Linked DNA regions of Caballeronia sp. TF1N1. The protein of the gene in region 1 interacts with the protein of each later gene in a pairwise test. Links are inferred from orthologs where the notes say so. Each region holds a gene or a part of one and is shown on either strand. Other genes may lie near its edges.

The links.
Region 2: the proteins of astE (region 1) and LDZ28_RS02485 interact in binary tests that used the Escherichia coli proteins (3 or more experiments, as listed by UniProt). The link is inferred for Caballeronia sp. TF1N1 from one-to-one orthologs.

The regions. Positions count from the first base shown.
Region 1 is NZ_CP084626.1:1,168,279-1,180,148, forward strand. Bases 3,687-6,686 are described here. They hold astE (succinylglutamate desuccinylase), read left to right. Parts: upstream 3,687-4,676; coding sequence 4,677-5,696; downstream 5,697-6,686. Other genes in these bases: astB (N-succinylarginine dihydrolase), read left to right, coding at 3,687-4,693; LDZ28_RS05395 (ABC transporter substrate-binding protein), read left to right, coding at 6,156-6,686. Also shown: aruF (arginine/ornithine succinyltransferase subunit alpha), read left to right, coding at 1-817; astA (arginine N-succinyltransferase), read left to right, coding at 814-1,848; astD (succinylglutamate-semialdehyde dehydrogenase), read left to right, coding at 1,860-3,332; more of astB, read left to right, coding at 3,353-3,686; more of LDZ28_RS05395, read left to right, coding at 6,687-6,968; LDZ28_RS05400 (HlyD family secretion protein), read right to left, coding at 7,027-7,887; LDZ28_RS05405 (DUF1656 domain-containing protein), read right to left, coding at 7,934-8,134; LDZ28_RS05410 (FUSC family protein), read right to left, coding at 8,124-10,277; LDZ28_RS05415 (efflux transporter outer membrane subunit), read right to left, coding at 10,289-11,818. UniProt on the Escherichia coli protein: Transforms N(2)-succinylglutamate into succinate and glutamate.
Region 2 is NZ_CP084626.1:523,499-535,337, forward strand. What follows is about bases 4,243-7,211. They hold LDZ28_RS02485 (TetR family transcriptional regulator), read right to left. Parts: upstream 6,101-7,211; coding sequence 5,384-6,100; downstream 4,243-5,383. Other genes in these bases: LDZ28_RS02475 (DUF427 domain-containing protein), read left to right, coding at 4,243-4,560; LDZ28_RS02480 (CoxG family protein), read left to right, coding at 4,646-5,437; LDZ28_RS02490 (efflux RND transporter periplasmic adaptor subunit), read left to right, coding at 6,550-7,211. In the rest of the region: LDZ28_RS02460 (YadA-like family protein), read left to right, coding at 1-1,511; LDZ28_RS02465 (DegQ family serine endoprotease), read left to right, coding at 1,703-3,220; LDZ28_RS02470 (carboxypeptidase regulatory-like domain-containing protein), read left to right, coding at 3,550-4,032; more of LDZ28_RS02475, read left to right, coding at 4,183-4,242; more of LDZ28_RS02490, read left to right, coding at 7,212-7,869; LDZ28_RS02495 (efflux RND transporter permease subunit), read left to right, coding at 7,888-11,076; LDZ28_RS02500 (efflux transporter outer membrane subunit), read left to right, coding at 11,078-11,839.

The DNA.
Region 1 (11,870 bases):
GTCGGCAGGGTACTCGGAGCCGTTCTACGCGTTTCGTAACGACGCGCTGATCCACGCATCGCGCGAACTCAAAGTGAATCGCAAGATTCACGCGCTCACGATGTCGCACGAACTCACGGGCAAGAGCCGTCTCACGGGCTTTTATATCGATCCGTCGCTGCGCACGCCCGAAGGCGAAGCGGCGGCGCATTTGCTGTCGCGTTCGCGCATGTTGTATATCGCCGCGAACCGCAAGCGCTTTTCGAGCGAAGTCTTCTCGCTGATGCTCGGCGTCAGCGACGACACCGGCGCGTCGCCGTTCTGGGAAGCAGTGGGACGCAAGTTCTTCAGCCGCGACTTCGAGCAGGTGGAACTCGAATCGGGTGGACGCAGCCGCACGTTCATCGCCGAAGTCATGCCGAGTTATCCCATCTATGTACCGCTCCTGCCGGGCGAAGCGCAGCGCGTCCTCGGCGAGCCGAACGAAAGCACGCTCCTTGCATACGACATCCATCTGGAAGAGGGCTTCGAGCCCGACCGTTTCGTCGATATCTTCGACGCCGGCCCGGTGTTGACGATAGCCGTGGACAAGAGCGCATCGGCGAGTTCGAGCGAATTGCGCACGGTGCGCGATGGCGCGCTTGCCGGTTCACGCGCCGCGCCGTATCTCGTGGCCGCGGGCGGCGCGCACGAATTTCGCGCGATCGTCGCACCATTGGCGGGCACGCGGTCCGACGGCGCGGCCTTGAGCGCCGACGCGCGCGCGGCGCTCGGCGTGCAGGAGAAAGAGACGGTGCGCGCCGTGCCCTTGCATCAGGCTTCGGGAGAATTGCAATGATCGTCGTGCGCTCTGTGCGGCCGGGAGATGTCGACGCACTCGTCGCGCTGGCCCTCGAAACGGGTCCGGGCCTGACCACCTTCAAGCCGGATCGCGAGGCGCTCGTCGCGCGCGTCGAACGCGCGCGGCGCACGCTTGCGGATGCCGCCGAGGCTTTCGAGGCAGGCTATCTCTTCGTGATGGAAGACACCGCGACGGGCGATATCGCGGGCGTTTGCGGCATCGAAACGGAAGTCGGACTGGAGCAGCCGTTCTACAACTATCGCGTGGCAACGGTCGTGCATGCAAGCAAGGATCTGGGCGTATGGACGCGTATGTCGCTGCTCAACATCTCGCACGACCTCACCGGTTACGCGGAAGTGTGCTCGCTGTTTTTGAGCCCGCGTTATCGCACGGCGGGTGTCGGCGGTTTGCTGTCGCGCTCGCGCTTCATGTTCATCGCGCAATTCACTTCGCGATTTCCGCAGCGTCTGTGCGCCGAGTTGCGCGGTCATTTCGATGACAACGGCGAGTCGCCATTCTGGAACGCGGTCGGCTCGCATTTTTATCAGATCGATTTCAACGAAGCGGACTATCTCAGCTCGCATGGCAAGAAGTCGTTCGTGGCGGAATTGATGCCGCGTTATCCCGTGTACCTCGACTTGTTGCCCGATGCCGCGCGCGATGCGGTCGGCATCACGCATCGCGATACCGCGCCCGCGCGCAAGATGCTCGAAGCCGAAGGGCTGCGCTACGAGAATCACGTCGATATCTTCGATGCCGGTCCCGTGCTCGAATGTCACGTCGCGGATTTGCGCACGGTGCGTGAAAGCGTGCTGGCCGAAGTGAGGATCGGCGTGCGCGATGCCGCCATCGAAAGCGATGCGCGCAGTCTCGTATCGAACACGCTGCTCGAAGGGTTCCGCTGCGGCGCGACCGTTGGCGCGGCCGATGACGGCGAGTTCCTGCTGACTCAGGAAGAAGCCGATGCCCTGCGCGTAACCGCAGGCGATGCCGTGCGCGTGCTCACGTCTTATCCGCGCGCCAAGTAAAGAGAAACGACATGACTATCCAAAATCAGTTGTATATCGGCGGCGAGTGGCTCGAAGGCAAGGGTGCGGCGTTCGCCTCGCGCAACCCGGCGACGGACTCGGTCGTCTGGCAAGGCAACAGTGCTTCGGCCGACGATGTCGAGCGCGCGGTTTCATCGGCGCGGCGCGCGTTTGCGTCGTGGTCGGCGGTGAGTTTCGATGAACGCGTCGCCATTGCGCGCCGCTTCGCCGCGTCGTTGAACGAGAACAAGGAAGCGCTCGCCGACGCCATCGGCCGCGAGACCGGCAAGCCGTTGTGGGAAGCGCGCACCGAGGTGGCTGCGATGGCCGCCAAGGTCGATATCTCCGTGCAGGCCTATCACGAGCGCACCGGCGAGAAGCGCGCACCCATGGCCGATGGCGTCGCCGTGTTGCGGCATCGGCCGCATGGCGTCGTTGCCGTGTTCGGGCCGTACAACTTTCCGGGGCATCTGCCCAATGGTCATATCGTGCCGGCGCTCATCGCGGGCAACGCGGTCGTGTTCAAGCCTTCGGAACTCGCGCCGGGCGTGGCTGCAGCGACGGTCGCTTTGTGGAGCGAAGCAGGCTTGCCCGCCGGCGTGTTGAATCTCGTGCAGGGCGAGAAGGACACGGGCGTGGCGCTGGCGAATCATCGGCAAATCGACGGGCTTTTTTTCACCGGCAGTTCGGATACGGGCACGCTGTTGCATCGCCAGTTCGGTGGGCGGCCGGAGATCGTGCTCGCGCTGGAAATGGGCGGCAACAATCCGCTCGTCGTCGCGCATACGGACGACGTGGACGCCGCCGTGCATCACACCATTCAATCGGCGTTCTTGTCGGCGGGACAGCGCTGCACGTGCGCGCGCCGTCTCTTCGTTCCCGACGATGCCTTCGGCGAGCGCTTCATGCAGCGCTTCGCCGAAGTGAGTGCGAACATTCGCGTTGGCGCTTACGACCAAGATCCGCAGCCGTTCATGGGCGCGGTGATCTCGGCGCGCGCGGCGGCGCGGCTCGTCAAGGCGCAGGCGCATCTGATCGAAGCGGGCGCGGCGCCCGTGCTCGAGATGAAGCAGCGCGCGGCGCATCTGGGCTTCGTCACGCCGGCTATCCTGGATGTGACCCACGCGGCCGACGTTCCCGACGAAGAGCATTTCGGGCCGCTCGTGCAGGTCACGCGCTACCGGACTTTCGACGAGGCCATCGAACGCGCGAACGATACGGCCTACGGTCTCTCGGCGGGCTTGCTCGCCGACGACGAAGCCGCGTGGACGCGCTTTCAGCGCACCATTCGCGCGGGCATCGTCAACTGGAACCGGCCGACCAACGGCGCTTCGTCGGCGGCGCCGTTCGGCGGCATCGGGCGCTCGGGCAATCAGCGGCCGAGCGCGTACTATGCGGCGGATTACTGTTCGTACCCGATGGCATCGGTGGAAAGCGCGCAACTGCAGATGCCCGCGAGCGTGTCGCCGGGACTCACGTTCTAAAGAACCGCGAAGGATCAAGGATGTCTTCATTCGAAGCAAACTTCGACGGGCTGGTCGGCCCGACGCACAACTACGCGGGGCTGTCGTTCGGCAACGTCGCGTCGCGCAGCAACGAGAAGTCGGTGGCGAACCCGAAGGCTGCCGCGAAGCAGGGCTTGCGCAAGATGAAGCGGCTGGCGGACCTCGGCTTCAAGCAAGGCGTCTTGCCACCGCTCGAACGGCCTTCCGTGCGTCTTCTGCGCGACGTCGGCTTTTCCGGCGACGATGCCACGGTCATCGCGCGCGCCGCTCGCGAAGCGCCCGAACTGCTGGCGGCGGCCAGTTCCGCATCGGCGATGTGGACCGCCAACGCCGCGACCGTCAGCCCTTCCGCCGACACCGCCGATGGCCGCGTCCACTTCACGCCCGCGAATCTCGCCGCGAAGCTGCATCGCGCGATCGAGCATGGCGAAACGCGCCGTTCGCTCGCCGCGATCTTCGTCGACGAAGCGCGCTTTCGCATTCATCACGCGCTGCCCGGCACGCCCGCGCTCGGCGACGAAGGCGCGGCGAATCACACGCGTTTTGCGCGCGAGTATGGGGAGAAGGGCGTCGAGTTCTTTGTCTACGGACGCAGCGAATATGCGCAGGGACCGCAGCCGCAACGCTATCCCGCGCGGCAGACGCTGGAGGCGAGCCGGGCCGTCGCGCGTCTGCATGAACTCGATGAGTCGGCGACCGTTTTCGCGCAGCAATCGCCCGATGTGATCGATGCCGGCGTGTTCCACAACGATGTCATCGCGGTCGGCAATCGCACGACGCTGTTTTGCCATCAGCGCGCGTTCGTCGATCAACACAGCGTGTACGACGAACTGAGCGCGAAGCTCGCGGCGCGTGGCGCGGTCTTCACGGCGCTCGAAGTGCCGGAGAGCGAAGTGAGCGTCGCGGATGCGGTCTCGTCGTATCTTTTCAACAGTCAGTTGCTGTCGAACGTTCAGGGCAAGCAAGTGCTCGTCGTGCCGCAGGAATGCCGCGAGAACGAGCGCGTGGCCGCGTATCTGGATTCGCTGGGCGAGCGATCCACGCCGATCGACAAAGTGCTCGTCTTCGATCTGCGCGAGAGCATGAAAAACGGCGGCGGCCCGGCGTGTCTGCGCTTGCGCGTCGTGCTGAACGACGTGGAGCACGCGGCCGTCAATCGCGATGTCTGGATGAACGACGCGCTCTTCACCCGCCTCGATGCGTGGATCGACACACATTATCGCGATCGCCTCGCGCCCGCCGATCTCGCCGATCCGCAATTGCTCGATCAGTCGCGCACCGCGCTCGATGAATTGACGGCCATTCTCTCGCTCGGATCGATCTATGACTTCCAGCGCTGATGCCTTGCTGCTGAACGATTTCTTGCGCTTCACGCTGTCGGGCGCGCAGCCGTCGCAAACCTTCGGCGTCGCGCCTTCGGGCGTGCGCTGGACCTGGCAGGACGATGGCGTGCTGCTGCTCGAACCCGCGGCGAACGAGGCATCGCCAAGCGTGATGGCATCGGCGGGCATTCATGGCGATGAAACCGCGCCCATCGAAATGCTGTCGCGGCTCGTTGCCGATATCGCGAGCGGCGCGGCGCCACTTGCCGCGCGCATGCTGGTGATTCTCGGCAACATCGAGGCGATGCGCGCGGGTGAGCGGTATATCGACGACGATCTGAACCGGCTTTTTAGCGGCCGCCATGCGAAGTTCACGCAGAGCCGGGAAGCGCCGCGCGCGGCGTCGCTCGAAGCGAGTGCGTTGGCGTTCTTCGAGGGCGTCACGCATGCGCGATGGCATATCGACATGCACACGGCGATACGCGCCTCGGTATTCGAGCAGTTCGCCTTGCTGCCGCACACCGGCGCACCGCTCGCACGCGCGATGTTCGACTGGCTGCGCGATGCGCGCTTGCAGGCGGTGCTTTTGCATCGCGAGAAGAACAATACGTTTTCATACTTCACGGCGCAGGCTTGCAACGCGCTTGCCTGCACGCTGGAGCTCGGCAAGGTGCGTCCGTTCGGCGCGAACGATCTCACGCGTTTTGCGGCATCGGATGCGGCGTTGCGTCGTCTGATAGGCGGTGAGCGGCCGGACGCGGATGCGCCGTTGCGCGTGTTTTCCGTGGTCGCGCAGATCGACAAGCAAAGCGATGCGTTCGTGCTGAACGTAGCTGGCGACGTGCCGAATTTCACGGCGTTTCCGGCGGGCACCGAGCTCGCGCATGATGGGGATTACCGGTATCGCGTATCGCACGATGAAGAGCGGATCGTGTTTCCCAATGCTCGGGTCAAGGCGGGATTGCGCGCGGGGCTGATGGTCGTCGATACGACCGAGGCTACGCTAGCGGCGCTCGATTGAGCGCTGGCGTTTGCGGTGGCGCTTGCACGTTTGTCCGAGCGTCGAGTCGTGCTTGTGGCCACACATCGGTCGCGATTATTGGGCGGCACATCGCCGAGATGTCTATCGAGGTGGGTGGCACGCCTTCGCGATCTGTCGCGTGTTTGCACTTGTGCGTGGGCTTGCCCGTGCGTTTGCGTTTGGGCTCTAGCTTGAGCTTGCAGCACGCACCTGCCCGCGCACCCGGCCGTCCATTTGCACTTGCATGAACGCGACCGCCACTTGCAACTTTCCCGTCCACGTTATCTCCACAGTCTGTTGCCGCGACCGCGCTACAATCGCGGCCCTGTGTTTGATGCGGCGCAGCGATCATCGCCGAGACGTTTGAGCATGGCTTTCCGTGCCGCGATGCTTCGGACGCCGGCGGCATGCGGCATCTGACAGAGACGAACGAATCGAACTTGGAAGGAGATGGACTTGATTAAACTGCAATGGCTCAATCGCAGGTTTGCCGCGTTCGCGCTCGTGAGCGTTTCCGCGGCGGCAGGCATGGCAACGCTCGACGCGCATGCCGCCGACAGCATGAAGGAACTGCGCTTCGGCGTGGAGGCGTCTTACGCGCCGTTCGAATCCAAGACGCCGTCGGGTGAACTGACGGGCTTCGATATCGACATCGGCAACGCGGTGTGCGCGAAGCTGAAGACGAAATGCGTGTGGGTCGAAAATTCGTTCGACGGCCTGATTCCGGCCTTGCAGGCGCGCAAGTTCGACGCCATCAACTCCGACATGACGATCACGGACAAGCGGCGCGTCGCGATCGACTTCACCGATCCCATTTATACGATTCCCAACCAGCTCGTCGCGAAGAAGGGCAGCACGATCCTGCCGAGCGTCGTTGGTCTGAAGGGCAAGCGCGTGGGCGTGCTGCAAGGCTCGATTCAAGAGACATACGCGAAGGCGAAGTGGGCGCCGGCGGGGATAGATGTCGAGTCGTATCAGGCGCAGGATCAGATCTACGCGGATCTCGCGACGAGCCGTCTGGATGCCGCGTTCCAAGATGCCGAGGCGGCATCGAAGGGCTTTTTGAAGCAGCCGCAAGGCGCGGGTTTCGCGTTCGCGGGACCGGCTGTGTCGGATGACAAGCTGCTCGGATCAGGCGTCGGCTTCGGCGTGCGCAAGAACGATAAGGCGCTGAAGGATGCGCTCAATCGCGCGCTGAAGGAGTTGAAGGACGATGGGAGCATCGACCGGTTCGCGGCTAAGTATTTCGATGTGAAAGTGGTTTTGAAGTAAGGCTTGGTCTTGCTTGAGAAAGCCCGTTTCTGGCGAAAGCGGAACGGGCTTTCGTACCTCACATCGCCCCAATCACCACCGTACAAGTCGTTCCCGCCGCGAGCAGCACGCCTTCCGGCACATCATCGATCTTCACGCGCACCGGCACGCGTTGCGCAAGCCGCACCCAGTTGAACGTCGGGTTCACATCCGCGAGCAACTCACGGCTTTGCGGATTGTCGCGATCGTAAATGCCGCGCGAAATGCTCTCGACGTGACCCGTGAGCTCGCCGCCGCTCATCAAACGAATCTGCGCCTTGTCGCCGATCTTCACATGCGGCAGCTTGGTCTCTTCGAAATAGCCATAGACCCAGAACGAATGACTATCGACGATGGCGAGCTTCGCCGCGCCCGCCGTCGCGTAATCGCCGCGATACACATTCAGATTCGTCACGTAGCCGTCCACCGGGGAAAACACCTTGGTGCGTTCCAGATTGAGCTTCGCGGCATCCAGCGCGGCGTTCGCCTGCTGCAACTGCGCCTCGGCAGTCGATGCCGTCTGCATGGAGTTCTCGCGTGCTTCCTTCGAGACGACCAGCGCGTCCATGTCCGCGCGACGCGCCGCATCGGCCCGGCGCATGCGCAACTCGGCCGCGCGCGCCGCGACGTTCGCCTGCGCCTGCTCGACGGCGATCTGGTAATGCGACGGGTCGATCTCCAGCAGCAAGTCGCCTTTCTTCACGAACTGATTGTCGTGCAACGGCATCTGCACGACCGCGCCTGACACGTCCGGCGCCACGTTGACCACATCGGCGCGCACCCGTCCATCGCGCGTCCACGGATCGTTCATGTAATGCACCCACAGCATGCGGCCGATGACGAGCGCCGCGGCGAAGATGGCTATCGTCATGACGAAGCCGACGAGTTTTCTGATCAGCATGATGCAACTCTCTTGAATATGTTGTTGGCGACGAAGCGGTCGAGAATCATCGATACACCGCGAGACCCAGCACGCCGCACACGCAGACGAGCAGGCTCGCGCGAAACAGCGCCGGATGCCAGACCACGCGATACAGTCCGGCCAGCGCCAGCACGCGGTCGATGATCCAGGTGACGAGCCCGCCCGCGAGGCACAGCAAAAGCAGCGTTGGCACGTAAGCTTCGAGAATCGCGGTATCACGCGGCATGGGACGCTCCTTCAGGCGAAATCGGTTGGAACGCTGCGAACGGCGATTCCGGGTCGAGCAGCGCGGTACGAATGAAATGCAGATGACTCACGATGCGTTGCAGCCGATGCCGCTCTTCACGCGGCGTATCCGAATCCGAAGCCTGCGAAGCAAGCCTGGCCTGCATCTCGTCGATGGCGTGTTCCGTCGCGACGAGCGCGCCATCGAAACGCGCTTGCCGTGGCCGATCGAAGAGCCGCGCCACCGCATCGAGCGTCGGGTTCACGACGCGTTCGAAGCCCGCCATTTCGCGTCGCAAATCGATCACCGCATTGCCGAATTCGAGCACCGCGAAGAGCCACTGCAAGGCCTCGCGTTGCAGCGCGGGCTTGTCGGAAGCGAGCGCGTTGATCTGCGAAAGCAGGTCGCGCGTGCGGCTTTCGAAATGCGTCGTCAGTTGCGCGAGACGTCCGCGCCGCGCGCTCACTACTTCGCGGCGCAGGTCCGCGAGCAGCAGACGGCGCAGCCACGGCGCATCGGTCGGCAGGAGCACGGCGAAGGCGATCGCGGAGACGATCATCGACAAGACGAGCGCGATGGCGTCGTTCATGAAGCCGGTCGGATCGTAATGCACGAGGTTGTCCGGCCCCGCGAGAAAGCAGAAGAAGATGCAGTAGCCGATGCCCACGCCCGCGAGCGAGCGACGCGTCGTCAAGAACGCGCCGAGCATGAGCGCGGGCACGAGCGCCGCGCACATCAGCACGAAGCCGTCGATATGCGGAAACACGCCGAACACGACGATCATGCCCGTGATGCTCGCGAGCGTCGTGCCGATAGCCATTTGCGCGGCCATCTGCGTCGGCCGTGGCGACGACGACGCCAGCGCGCATACGGCAGCGGCGTTGAGCACCATCGTGCCGCCGCTCGGCCACGCGCTCGCGATCCAGAACGCGCTCAGGACGAACATCACGACCGCGCCGCGCAGGCCGGAAACCGCGGCCGCGAGCAGATTGGTCTTGGGCACGTAACGCGCGACCCAGCGCTCGCGTTCATGCGACGGCGCCGCGAGCGACGCGTAGGTGTCGGCATACGCGAGCATGTCGTCGACGAAACGATAAAGCAGCTCGGTCGCGGTATCGAATTCGAGTGCGGTGAAGCCGGGCGCGGCTTCGAGCGAGATACGCGTCGCGCGCACGCGCTTGGGCAACGCGGCCTTGTAGTCGCGCAATTGCGCGGCGGCGTGCGCGGCGTCGGCAGCGTTGCGCACCGGCTCGCCCGCAATCAGCAACAGCGGCGGCACTTCGTGGATGAACGGTTCGAGCGCATCGATGGTCGTGCCCGACGCGTTTGCGCGCAGCCGGTTCATCAACTGATGCAGCGCGTGAAAACGCGTGGATGCACTCATGAATTCACTATTCAGCCGCGCGAGCCGCCCGCCGCGCCGCCGCGATTCGGGATGCTCGAAAATCGCGACACTGCGCGCCGCCTCGAAGCCGACGATATCCGCGACGAAGCTCAGATTGGTGCGTTCGATCTGCGCGCGCTCGAGCTTGCCGGACATCGCGTGACAGACGTAATCGACGAATTGCGTGAAGCGCCGTCGCACCGTGGTGCGGATCTGCTCGCCCGCGAGTTGCGGAAACACGAGCGCGCTCACGGCGCCCGCGCACACGATGCCGAGCGACACTTCGCCCACCCGCGTCAGGGCCGACAGATACGCGCCATCCGGATGCTGCGCCGCCGGTATGCCGATCAGCGCCGCCGTGTATCCCGCAAGCACGAAGCCATACGAGCGGAAGTTGCGATTGCGCGCCGCGCCCGCCGTGCAGATGCCGACCCAGAGCGCCGTCGCCGAGAGAAACAGCACCGGCTGCTGCGAGAACAGGCTGATGAATGCGAGCATGACGACGAGACCGACCATCGTGCCGCAGAAACGGTAGAAGCTCTTCGCGAGCACCATGCCGCTTTGCGGCTGCATCACGACGAAGACCGTAGTCATCGCGGTGCGCGGCTGCTGCATGTCGAGCCGCATGGCGATCCATAGCGCGATCAGCGCCGCCAGCACCGCCTTGAAGATGTAGATCCACGCGAGGCCGTCGGTGCGCGCCCAATCCGCGAAGGCGTTCACGAGCGATGCGCGCTTGTCGATGAGAACAGTGGCCATGAACGTTCTCCTCACTTCACCGAGGACGACGCGCCGAGCGACGAACCGAACGGGCCGATATGCTTCGCGGGCGCGAGCGCCGTTTCTTGCGGACCATTCGAAGGATCGTCGATACCGCCGCCGAGCGCGGAGGTGAGCGTTGCATAGGCTGCGAGCCGTTGCGCCCGCACGCGTGCTTCGCCGTCCTGCGCGCGCAGCAATTGCGCTTGCGCGATCAGCACGTTGACGTAATCGGTCAGGCCGCGCTTATAACCGGCGTTGGCGAGGTCGTAGTTCTTGCGTGCGGCGGCGACCGAGCGCCCCGACGCTTCCAGCTGCGTGTCGAGCGAACGCACGCGCACGACTTGATCGGCGATGTCCTTTAGCGCGGCGACGAGCGCCGCGTTGTAGTGATCGACGGCCACGTAGTATTGCGCCGATACCGCGCCGAGTTGCGAGCGCAGCCGTCCGCCTTCGAAGATAGGCAACGACAGCGCCGGGCCGAATGTATAACCCGTCGCCTTGCTCGTGAGGAAACTGAGCAGCGCGCCGCCCGCGAAAGTCTGCGTGAGCGACGCCGCGAGATTGATGTTCGGATAGAACTCGGCCTTCGCGACATCGATACCGCGCGCTTGCGCCGCCACCATCCAGCGCGCCGCGACGATATCGGGCCGATGACCCACAAGTTTGGCGGGCAGCGACGAGGGCAAGGGCAGCGGCGTCGCGAGCGCGAGCGTGGGACGCGTGAGCGCATCGCCCGCGCCGGGACCTTCGCCTGCAAGCGCGGCGAGCTGATGGCGCGCGAGCTCAATCTCTTCCTGATAGATATCGACCTGACGCTCGTACTCGGGCAACGGCGTTTCGGCCTGACTCACTTCGAGCTGTGTGCCGATGCCGCCTTTCAAACGCCGCTCTGCGAGATCCGCGATGCGCTGCTGCTGCGCGAGCGTCTGTTGCGCGATATCGAGCAGCGCGAACGCCTGCGAAAAGCCGATGTAGGCGCGCACCACGTTGGTTTCGAGTTCGAGCTGGGCGGCGCGGGCATCGGCGGCGCGCACGTGGGCGACATCGAGCGCGCGTTCGGCGGCGTTATCGTCGCGGCCCCAGAGATCGAGGTCATAGGAGAGCGAAAGGCCGGCGGTGTCGTCCCACGTAGTCGTGCCGCCGTAGTAGCCGGGGCCGTAGAAGTCGTTCTCCGGCCAGTGCTTGCGTTGCAGGCTCATCGCGCCATCGACGTGCGGCAAAAGCGCCGAGCGCGCCACGCCGGCTTCCTCGCGCGCCTCGCGAACGCGTGCGGCGGCCATCGCCAGTGTCGGGTTGCCGCCGGTTGCGCGGGTAATCCAGGCATCGAGCTGCGGATCGCGATACGAGCGCCACCATTCCTGGCCGGGCCACGCGGCGTCCGCATTGGCGGCGCGAATGGCGTTGCCGACATCGAGCGTTGCCGGGTCTTTCAGCGGATCCTGCGGCGTGACCTTGCCCGTACTTGCGCATCCGGCGATTATTAAAAATGCCGTAAGAACCGCGGCATAAGCGGCGTGACTGAACGACCGGCTCCGCACGATTCCCTCCCAAAATTGAATAGAATTTGAGAGTGAATTATATTTTTGCAGG
Region 2 (11,839 bases), 640 kb from region 1 along the record:
CAGCAATGCAACTCAGCAACTCTACAGCTCAGTTCATGCTGACGAGTTCGGACAATACTGCGGCGTTTTTGTCGATGCAAAACCTGGGCAATGGCGGCGTGACGATTGACGGCCTGGCTCCGGGCGCCGTCAACGCGTCCAGCTTGCAGGCGGTCAATGGCTCGCAACTGTTTGGGCTATCAAAGTCGACGGCTGCTGCACTCGGCGGCGGTTCGACGGTTAATAGTGACGGTTCGATCACTCAGCCGAGTTACGCGCTGACGAACGCCAACTCGATCAATGGCACGTCTGGCGCCGCTACGGACGTCGGCACGGCTTTCGGTACGGTCGATGCAGCGTTGGGCAAGCTCAACTCGAACGTGACGCAAAACACAGCCGACATCGCGAACCTCAACACCGGACTCACAAACGGCACACTCGGCTTGGTTCAGCAAGACCCGACGACACGCAATATCACCGTAGCAAAAGCCACCGATGGTACGGTTGTCGACGTAACGGGTACTGCAGGTGCTCGGACCGTGACGGGCGTTGCGGCTGGCGCAGTCTCCGCAACCAGTCTTGATGCAATCAACGGCTCGCAGCTCTACGCTACCAACCAGAACGTGGCCCAAAACACGTCCAACATTGCGCAAAACACGTCCGACATCGCGGCGCTGAGTACAAACGTCGCTCAGAACACGTCGGATATTGCTTCGCTGAACACGAACGTCGCTCAGAACACCTCGGATATCGCAAAGAACACCTCCGATATCAACAATATCAACACGCAACTGGCGAGCGGCGGCCTTGGCCTCGTCAAGCAAGACGCAACGACGCAAAACATCACCGTCGCGAAGGACACGGGCGGCACGGTCGTCGACATGACGGGCACCGATGGCACGCGTACGGTGACCGGCGTATCGGCTGGCGCCCTGAGCGCTGATAGTACCGACGCAGTCAACGGCTCGCAGCTCTATCAAACGAACCAAAACGTTTCGAGTCTGGCGCAGCAATTGAGCAACGTCGAAGGCGCTGCTTCAACGGTCGCTTCGCAAAAGACCGATACCCCCGCTGTTGCGTCCGGCACCGACTCGACCGCCCTCGGAAATGGCTCGAAGGCAACGGGTAACAACTCCGTCGCGCTGGGTAGCGGTTCTGTCGCGGACGAAGACAACACCGTCTCGATCGGCTCGAAGGGCAACGAACGTCGCCTGACGAACGTCGCGCCGGGCATCAACGGTACCGACGGCGTCAACATGAACCAGTTGAACGCAGTTCAAAGCAACGTCGATACGGTAGCGCGTCAGGCATTTTCCGGCGTCGCCGCCGCGATGGCCATGCCGAACCTGACGCCGAGTCAGCCGGGCAAGACCGTGGTCGCAGCCGGTGTCGCGAACTACAAGGGCTACACGGCCATGGGCGTTGGCGGCACCTACCGTTCGCGTGACAGCCGCTGGCTCGTCAACGCTGCAGCTTCGATCACGCCGCACGGCGACGCAGGCGTGCGCGGTCAAGTCGGCTACGAGTTCTAAGCGCGCGGTTCGCGAGCGAGACCAAACCAGAAGCACGAAGCATCGATAAGGCAGTAAGCAGGGCGGCTATCCGAAAGGGTAGCCGCCCTTTTTGCATTTTTACGCACCTTAAGAAAGCTTTAAGCGACACCCCGTAATCTTCGTTCATCCAATGGCGCCTTCTCAAGCGCAACCCGTCAGGAGCACACACGATGAAAGCGAAGATTCTCACACGCAGCGCCGTCGCAGCAGCGGTCGCCGTTGCCTTGTCGGCGGGCTACGTGGCCGGCCATAACAACGTGCCCGCGCCGCAGGTCATCGCGCCCGCGCAAGCCGCGCTGATGCCTGCCGAAGCCGCGGCGAAGACCGGCGTTCCCGATTTCTCCGGCCTCGTCGAAACGTATGGTCCGGCCGTGGTGAATATCAGCGCGAAGCATGTCGTGAAGCAAACGTCCGCCCGACGCGGCAACGCGAATCAAGTGCCGATGGACCCCGACGATCCGTTCTATCAGTTCTTCAAGCGCTTTTATGGCGGCGTGCCCGGCATGGGCGGCGGCGATGGCGCGGGTCCCGGCGCGGACCGTCCGAGCGAAGGGCTGGGTTCGGGTTTCATCGTCAGCAACGACGGCTACATTCTCACCAACGCGCACGTGGTCGATGGCGCGAATGTCGTCACCGTCAAGCTCACGGACAAGCGCGAATATCGGGCGAAGGTGGTTGGCGCGGACAAGCAATCGGACGTCGCGGTGCTGAAGATCGACGCGAAAGATTTGCCCACGGTGAAAATCGGCGACCCCAACGGCAGCAAGGTCGGGCAGTGGGTGGTTGCCATCGGTTCGCCGTATGGCTTCGACAACACGGTGACCTCCGGCATCATCAGCGCGAAGTCGCGCGCGCTGCCCAACGAGAATTACACGCCGTTCATCCAGACCGATGTACCGGTGAATCCGGGCAATTCGGGTGGGCCGCTCTTCAATCTGCAAGGCGAAGTCATCGGCATCAATTCGATGATCTATTCGCAGACGGGCGGTTTCCAGGGACTTTCGTTCGCCATCCCGATCAACGAGGCGATCAAGGTAAAGGACGCGCTCATCAAAACGGGTCACGTCGATCGCGGCCGGCTCGGCGTAACGGTGCAAGGGCTGAATCAGACGCTCGCCAATTCGTTCGGCATGAAGTCGCCGCAAGGTGCGCTCGTGAGTTCGGTCGAGCCGGGCGGACCGGCCGCGAAGGCTGGCTTGCAACCCGGCGACGTGATTCTTTCGCTGAACGGCACGCAGGTGACGGATTCGACCTCGTTGCCGTCGCAAGTCGCGGGTCTTTCGCCGGGCACATCGGCGAAGGTGCAGGTGTGGCGCGACAAGAGCGCGAAGGATCTGACCGTGACGATCGGCGCGCTCAAGGACGCCAAGACCGCAAGCGCTGACGTGAAGGGCGACGACGATGGCGGCGCCGCCGCACAGGACGCGCGCCTCGGCGTCGCGGTGCGCCCGCTCACGCCGGAAGAGAAGCAGGAAAGCTCGGTGTCGCGCGGCTTGCTCGTGCAGCAATCGAACGGCGCGGCGGCGAATGCGGGTATCCAGGCAGGCGACGTGATTCTCGCGGTCAATGGCCAGCCGGTCACGACGGCGCAGCAGTTGAAGACGATGATCTCGCACGCGGGCGACAGCATCGCGCTGCTGATCCAGCGGGACAATGCGCAGATTTTCGTGCCGGTCGATCTTGGCTGATGGTGTACGTCGATGCGCGTCGTGCGGTTCGGAGTGGCGTGTTCGCGTCGCTCCGAAACGCGCTTGCGCATGCGGCATGAATGGCGCTTAGCGTCGCTGATTCGTCCGGAGTGCGTTTTCGATTGCGCAATGGATATCACGTTCTGCAATGGCTTTCGCATCATTCCACTAAGCGCGGTCCATCGAACGACAAAAGATCCCGCCCGAACGCGCAGGCACAAAGCATGCTCTACACCCCACTCGGTGCCCCATCGCGTGCAAAAGACGCATCGGGCGTGGCGTCGTCGGTGTGTTCGCATGCCGCGGCATCGAATAAAGGAGCCAACATAATGATGAGCAAGACCACGGGAAAACTGGCGACCGCGCTGCTGGTGACGGCGCTTTCGGCTGGAATGGCAGGCGGCGCATGGGCGCAGGCATCGAGCGCCGGCACGAGCGATACGTCGAGCGCGGGCAACGAAAACGGCGGCGGACTGCCGCAAATCGAACAGCAAGGCGATGTGTCCTACACGTCGGGCGGCGTCGGCCTCGACGAATCGCACGCCTTGCAGCGCGAACAAGCGCATTGGCCGCTATCGCTGCGCTTTACGGGTCCAACCGCGGATTACTTGTCGGGCGTGCACGTGCGGATCGTCGGCGGCAAAGGCGGTGAAGTGCTGAGCACCGATTCCATGGGACCTTACATGCTTGTCAAACTGCCGGCGGGCAGCTACACGGTCTACGCCAAGTACAAGGATCAGGAGAAGAAGCAGTCGGTCAATGTCTCCGGACCGGGCAAGGCAAAGGCGGCGTTTCACTGGAGCATCCAGTAACGATAATTCCCGCCGGTCCGGGCGAAATCCCGTCCACCCGGCGACCAAAGTTTGTCTCATAATGAAGCCACGGGCAGCACGCTCGTGGCTTTTTTGGTGACGAGGCGTCCAACGCGCCTCGCAAATTCGGCAGAGGCCGGAGGGCCCACGATGAGCACGGATCTGAACGACGGGCATGAAGCGGCGCATCGGATCGAGATCGCGCCGAACGGACGGCGCTGCCGCGTGATTCACCAGGGCGTCACTTACGCCGACACGCACGAAGCCGTGACGCTTTCCGAAACGGGCGCCGACGACGTGCACTATTTCCCGCGCGCCGACGTCAACATGGCGCGCCTGCAACGCTCCATCCATACATCGGACTGTCCGTTCAAGGGGCAGGCCACGCACTACCATCTGATGACCGAGGAAGGTCCGGTCGAAAACGCCGCCTGGAGTTACGAGGCGCCGCTCGAAAGCGCGCGGCAGATCGGCGGATATCTCGCGTTTTATGCATCGCGCGTCGATCGTATCGACGTGACTTCCTAGGCAGGGCGTCGAATAAAAGCGCCGAACTCGAGGCGCGCGAGCCGAAACGCAATAGCCAGAACGCGGTCCTTGCCCGGAGAAGCGGATGGAAGTTACCGAAGCGTTGCGCGTTCCGCTCGATCCGGCGCATGTGAAGGCGGCGTTGAGCGATCTCACGCTGTTGCGCGCGAGTCTCGATAATTGCGAGTCCTTTACGCTCACGCCGAGCGGCGAGTACGTGTTGACGCTCGTCATGCCGATCGGCGCCTTGCGCGCGCGTTACGAAATTCGCGCGCACATCGCTCGTCGCAGGCGTCTGGCGCAGGCCGACGAAAGTCAAGAAATCGACGACGACACCAGCACGCTCAGTTTCAAGGCGCGCGGCGAAGGCGTGGGTTCGTTGCGCGGTCAGATAGCCGTCGCGGTGAACGCGGAGGACGGCGGCGCGGACACGTGGATCGAATATACGGTCTGGGCGACGGTTTCGGGGCCGCTCGCCGCGTTGCCGCCACGGCAGATCGAAAACGCGCTGCACGAAGCAGCCGACGACTTTTTCGCCGAATTCTGCGAAGTCGTGCGGGCGAAATACGGTTTGCCATCGGCGCGTGCGGAACAGGAAGCCGTGCCGCGCCGGCATCTCTTCTTGCGACCGGGTTCGATGTCGGCGGCGTTCTCGCGTCGCGGCGGCGCGACCGCTCGCGCGATGGGCGGAACCTCCGTCGATGGCGCCGCGACCAATGTGCTGCGTCATCGTCTGGCCGCGCATGGCCTCGTGCGCCGTAGTCGCGATGGCGCGGGCGCCCCGCGCGTGTTCGGTCTGCCCGCCTGGGCGTGGCTCGCGATGCTAGTTTGCGTCGGACTCTTTGTGTTCTTCGCAGAGTACGTTGGCCTGCAATGAGGCGGGCATCGAACGCTCGGGGTATCCGGCGTTCTTGAGCAAAGCCGGACTGCACCGCAAGGCGTCGAAGCAGGCATCGATGACGGCTTCGGAGTCGTGTTCCGGATCGACGCTTCCAGGCAGCATCAGCGAATCGTGCAGGATGCCGGTGAAAAGCCCGTGCAACAGCGTGGTGGCGCGTCGCGTGTCGAGCGCCGCCGGCAGTTGCTTCTTTTCGATGGCATTACGCAGCGCACGCTCGATGCGCTCCATGCCGTCGCGCATGTTGTTCTGATGGCGCTCGCGCACCGGTCCCATTTCCTCGACGAACTCGCACTTCAAAAACAGAATGTCGAAGACGCGGCGGCGCTGTTCATCGGCCGTGATGCTGCGCATGCACCAGATGAAGATTTCGCGGATGCGCGCAAGCGGGTCGGGCTCCTTGCCGTCGAGCGTCGCTTCCACGAGTTCGTCGAGCGGAAGAAGACTGCGGTCGAACATGGCGTTGAAGAGGTCGCCCTTGTTGGCGAAATGCCAGTAAATCGCGCCGCGCGTGACGCCCGCGGCGTGCGCGATATCCGCGAGCGTCGTTCGCGACACGCCTTTTTCGTAAAAGACGCGCTCCGCCGCGTCGAGGATGCGGTTGCGTGTCTCCTGTGCTTCTTCCTTGGTTCGTCTGACCATATCCTGCGGCCGCTTGCCGTCTGCTCCTGCTTTTTTGCCTGCTCGACCAGCCTCGGAGGACTGTTTGTCGAAAATTTGTCAAACGTAATCGATTCCGGCGGGGCGTTTTCGCTCCGTCAATCTGACAGATCGTCGGTCTGGTTTTATACATGCATTCGTGAATGTATATACAATACCACCCGTCGACCGATAGCCCAAGCTGCAGAGGGCGAGTACTATCCGACCAAGCTTTCATTTCGATTGCCCGTTCTGGCCGTCCTCTTGGCCATCGGCGGCGCTTGCACAGCGCCGCGCACGGGCGGAGAAAGCCGGCCACTGGCCGGACGTTGCGCTCACTGGTCTCACTGCTTGGTTATTGGTCAGCGTCTTGCGACGCTTGTGCGCGGCATCGCCCGGGGAAGGCCGTCGCGCACCCAACTTCACTCTCAGTCTTAGACAGAGGTCGCTCCATGCGCGTCGAACGGGTTCCATTCCGCTTAATCACCGCCGCGACGGCTGCCGTTTTCCTGGCTGCCTGCGGACAAAAACAGTCAGCACCTCCGCCACAAACGCCCGAAGTGGGCATCGTCACCGTGCAGCCGACCAGCGTGCCGGTCATCGCCGAATTGCCGGGCCGCACGAACGCGTTCCTGGTCGCGCAAGTGCGCGCGCGGGTGGATGGAATCGTCCTGCGCCGTGAGTTCGTCGAAGGCGCGGAAGTCAAGCAAGGTCAGCGTCTGTACAAGATCGACCCGGCGCCGTATATCGCCGCACTGAACAACGCCAAGGCGACGCTCGCCAAGGCGCAGGCGAATGTCGCGTCGCAGAACGCCTTGACCGGGCGCTACAAGGTGCTGGTCGCGGCCAACGCGGTGAGCAAGCAGGACTACGACAACGCCGTGGCCGCGCAAGGCCAGGCCGTCGCCGATGTCGCCGCGGGCAAGGCCGCCGTCGATACCGCGCAGATCAACCTCGGCTACACCGACGTGGTCTCGCCGATCACCGGCCGCACGGGTCTGTCGCAAGTCACGCCGGGCGCGTATGTACAGGCGAGCGCGGCGACGCTGCTCACCACTGTGCAGCAGCTCGACCCGATCTACGTCGATCTGACGCAATCGAGCGTCGATGGCCTCAAGCTGCGTCGTCAGATTCAGGACGGGCGTCTGCAGACTCAGGGCATCCACGCGGCGAAGGTGTCGCTGGTGCTGGAAGACGGTCGCGTCTATCCGGAGCAGGGCAAGCTGCAGTTTTCCGATGTGAGCGTCGACCAAAGCACGGGTTCGGTCACCGTCCGCGCGATCTTCGACAACAAGGATCGCGTGCTGCTGCCGGGCATGTTCGTGCGGGCGCGTATCGAGGAAGGCACGAACGACAAGGCGCTCGTCGTGCCGCAAATCGGCATCACGCATGACCAGAAGGGCCAGCCGACCGCGCTCGTCGTCAACAAGGACGACAAGGTCGAACTGCGTCAACTCGTTACCGGTGGCACGTTCGGCAACAACTGGGTGGTCGACAGTGGCCTGAATCCGGGCGACCGCGTGATCGTGAACGGCGTGGAAAAGGCGAAGCCCGGTATGCAAGTGAAGCCGGTCGCGGCGCAACTGCCCGCACAGCCGGCCTCGGGCGCGGCGGCCGGTCAGGCGCCGGCGGCATCCGGCGCGGGCGCGACACCCGACAACGCCAACAGCGCGAGCGGCGCCACGGGCCCGAGCGCAGCCGCGCCGGGCGCAGCTTCGGGCAACGCATCCGGCGCGCAAGCGGCGCCGGCATCTGCCGCATCGGGCGCGTAATAACAGGGAGCCTGTTTCATGGCAAAGTTTTTTATCGATCGCCCGATTTTTGCGTGGGTGATCGCGATTATCTTGATGCTGGCGGGCATGGCGTCGATCTTCACGCTGCCTATTGCGCAGTATCCGACGATCGCGCCGCCTGCCATCCAGATCAGCGCGACGTATCCGGGCGCATCCGCGAGCACGGTCGAAAACACGGTGACGCAGGTGATCGAGCAGCAGATGAGCGGCCTCGATCACTTGTTGTATCTGTCCTCGACCAGTGACGACTCGGGTACGGCCACCATCACGCTGACGTTCGCGGCGGGCACGAATCCGGACATCGCGCAGGTGCAGGTGCAGAACAAGCTGCAGCTCGCGACGCCATTGCTGCCGCAGGTCGTGCAGCAGCTCGGTACGAAGGTCACGAAGTCGAGCAGCAGCTTTTTGCTAGTGCTTGCGTTCGTGTCCCAGGACGGAAGCATGAACAAGTACGACCTCGCGAATTACGTGGCGTCGAAAATTCAGGACCCGCTTTCGCGTATCGATGGTGTGGGTACGGTCACGCTGTTCGGCTCGCAGTACGCCATGCGTATCTGGCTCGATGCGACCAAGCTCACCAACTACAGTCTGACGCCGGTCGACGTGCAGACCGCCATCACCGCGCAGAACGTGCAGGTGGCGGCGGGCTCGCTCGGCGGCACGCCGGCGGTTCCGGGGCAGATGTTGCAGGCGACCATCACGCAAGCGACGCTTCTGCAAACACCCGAGCAGTTCGGCAACATTCTGCTGAAGGTGAATCAGGATGGTTCGCAGGTGCGCCTGAAGGACGTGGCGCGTATCGATCTGGGTGGCGAAAACTATAACTTCGACACCAAGTACAACGGTGCGCCGACGGCCGGTTTCGGTATCCAGCTCGCAACGGGCGCGAACGCGCTCAACACCGCGAAGCTCGTGCGCCAGAAGGTCGACGAACTGTCGAAGTACTTCCCGAACGGGCTGGTCGTGAAGTATCCGTACGACACCACGCCGTTCGTGCGGCTTTCGATCGAGGAAGTGGTCAAGACCCTGATCGAAGGTATCGTGCTGGTGTTCCTCGTGATGTATCTGTTCCTGCAGAACTTGCGGGCGACGCTCATCCCGACGATCGCCGTGCCGGTCGTGTTGCTCGGCACGTTCGCGATCATGTCGGCGGTCGGGTTCTCCATCAACGTGCTGTCGATGTTCGGCCTCGTGCTTGCCATCGGCTTGCTGGTGGACGATGCCATCGTGGTGGTGGAAAACGTCGAGCGGGTGATGTCCGAGGAGCACTTGTCTCCACGGGACGCAACCCGCAAGGCGATGGACCAGATCACGGGCGCGCTGGTGGGCGTGGCGCTCGTGCTGTCGGCGGTGTTCGTGCCGGTGGCGTTTTCGGGCGGTTCGGTCGGCGCCATTTACCGGCAGTTCTCGCTCACCATCGTGGCGGCCATGGTGCTGTCCGTGATGGTCGCGCTGGTGCTCACGCCGGCGCTGTGCGCGACCATTCTGAAGCCGCATCCGGAAGGGCATCAGCCCGAGAAGAAGGGTTTCTTCGGCTGGTTCAACCGCAACTTCAACAAGAGCCAGGACAAGTACCACAAGGGCGTGCAGCACGTGATCCGGCGCTCGGGGCGCTGGCTCATCATCTATCTGGTCGTGATCGTGGCAGTGGGCATGCTGTTCCTGCGCCTGCCGAAGTCGTTCCTTCCCGATGAAGACCAGGGCACGATGTTCGTGCTCGTGCAGGCGCCGTCCGGCTCGACGCAGGAATACACGGCCGGTGTGCTCGCCGACGTGCAGAACTACCTGCTGAACGACGAGAAGGCGATCGTCGAATCCGTCTTCACGGTGAACGGCTTTTCGTTCGCGGGTCGCGGCCAGAACTCCGGTCTCGTGTTCGTGCGGATGAAGGACTACGCGCAGCGTCAAGCGAGCAACGACAAGGTGCAGGCGCTGGTCGGCCGGATGTTCATGCACTTCGCGCCCTACAAGAACGCGATGATCTTCCCGGTCAATCCACCGTCGATTCCGGAACTCGGCACCGCGTCGGGCTTTGACTTCGAGTTGGAGGATCGCGCCGGCGTGGGGCACGCGAAGCTGATGGAAGCGCGCAACATGCTGCTCGGCATGGCGTCGAAAGACCCGGTGCTCGCGCAGGTGCGTCCGAACGGCCTGAACGACACGCCGCAGTTCAAGGTGAACATCGACCGCGAGAAGGCGAATGCGCTCGGCGTCTCCATCTCCGATATCGACCAGACTTTCTCGATCGCGTGGGCGTCGCAGTACGTGAACAACTTCCTCGACGTGGATAACCGGATCAAGAAGGTGTACGTGCAGTCCGAGCCGCGCTTCCGTATGTCGCCGGAAGACATCGGCAAGTGGTATGTGCGTAACACCTCGGGCACGATGGTGCCGTTCTCGGCCTTTGCGACCACCGACTGGATCTACGGTTCGCCGAAGCTCGAGCGCTACAACGGTATCTCGGCGGTGGAAATCCAGGGTGCGGCCGCGCCTGGCAAATCGACCGGTCAGGCCATGACGGCCATCGAAGCCATCGCGGCGAAGTTGCCGGCGGGTATTGGCTACGAATGGACGGGGCTGTCGTATCAGGAACGTCAGTCGGGTTCGCAGGCGCCTATTCTGTACGGCATCTCGATTCTCGTCGTGTTCCTGTGTCTCGCGGCGCTGTACGAAAGCTGGTCGATTCCGTTCTCGGTCATCATGGTCGTGCCGCTCGGCGTGCTCGGCGCGCTGCTCGCGGCGACGCTGCGCGGTCTGGAAAACGACGTGTTCTTCCAGGTCGGCCTGTTGACTACGGTGGGTTTGTCCGCGAAGAACGCCATTCTGATCGTCGAGTTTGCGCGTGAGTTGCGCATGCAGGGCATGTCGACGGTGGAAGCCGCGATGGAAGCGGCGCGTCTGCGGCTGCGTCCGATTCTGATGACGTCGCTCGCGTTCATTCTCGGCGTGATGCCGCTTGCCATCAGTAACGGCGCGGGTTCGGCGAGCCAGCACGCGATCGGCACCGGCGTGATCGGCGGGATGCTGACCGCGACCTTCCTTGCGATCTTCATGATCCCGATGTTCTTCGTCGTGATCAGCAAGTTCAGCAAGAGCAAGGACATGCCGGCACCGGGTTCGTCCGGCGGCGATATCGAAGGTCCGCATGGCGGCGCGCCCGCGGGCTCTGGCAAGGAAGGACATTGAAATGCTAAAACTTTCGTTGATCGCAGCCGCCGTGGCTTTCGTGGCCACGGGCTGCACCTTCGAGCCGAAGTACGACCGGCCGGCCGCGCCCGTCACGCAGACGTTCCCGGAAGGCGGCGTGTACGCCACGCAGCCGACTGCTGAAGGCGCGGCAGACAAGAGCCGCAGCGCGAGCGGGCAGACCGCGCCGGATATCGGCTGGCGCGACTTCTTCGCCGATGCGCGTCTGCAGCGTATTGTCGAACTCGCGCTCAAGAACAATCGCGATCTGCGCGTGTCGATGCTCAACGTCGATGCGGCGCGCGCGCAGTATCAGATCACGCGCGCGGGCCTCTTCCCGACGCTCGATGCGGTTGGCTCGCAAAGCAAGCAGCGCACGCCGCGCAACCTGTCGTTCTTCGACCAGACCATCTCGAACACGTATTCGGTGGGCGTGAATGCGTCGTGGGAAATCGACTTCTTCGGGCGGATTCGCAGCCTGAAGGATCAGGCGCTCGCGCAGTATTTCTCGCTCGCGGAAACGCGCAAGGCGGCGGAAATCTCGCTGGTGTCTTCGGTGGCGGACCAGTATCTGACCATGCTTGCCTACGACGATCTGCTCACCGTCACGCAGAACACGCTGAAGACGGCGCAGGAGTCGTATCGCATCACCAAGCTGCAGTTCGACAACGGTACGGGTTCGGAACTCGATCTGCGTCAGGCCGAGGGCGTGGTGCAACAGGCGCAGGCGAATCTGCAGTCGCAGGCGCGTCTGCGCGCGCAA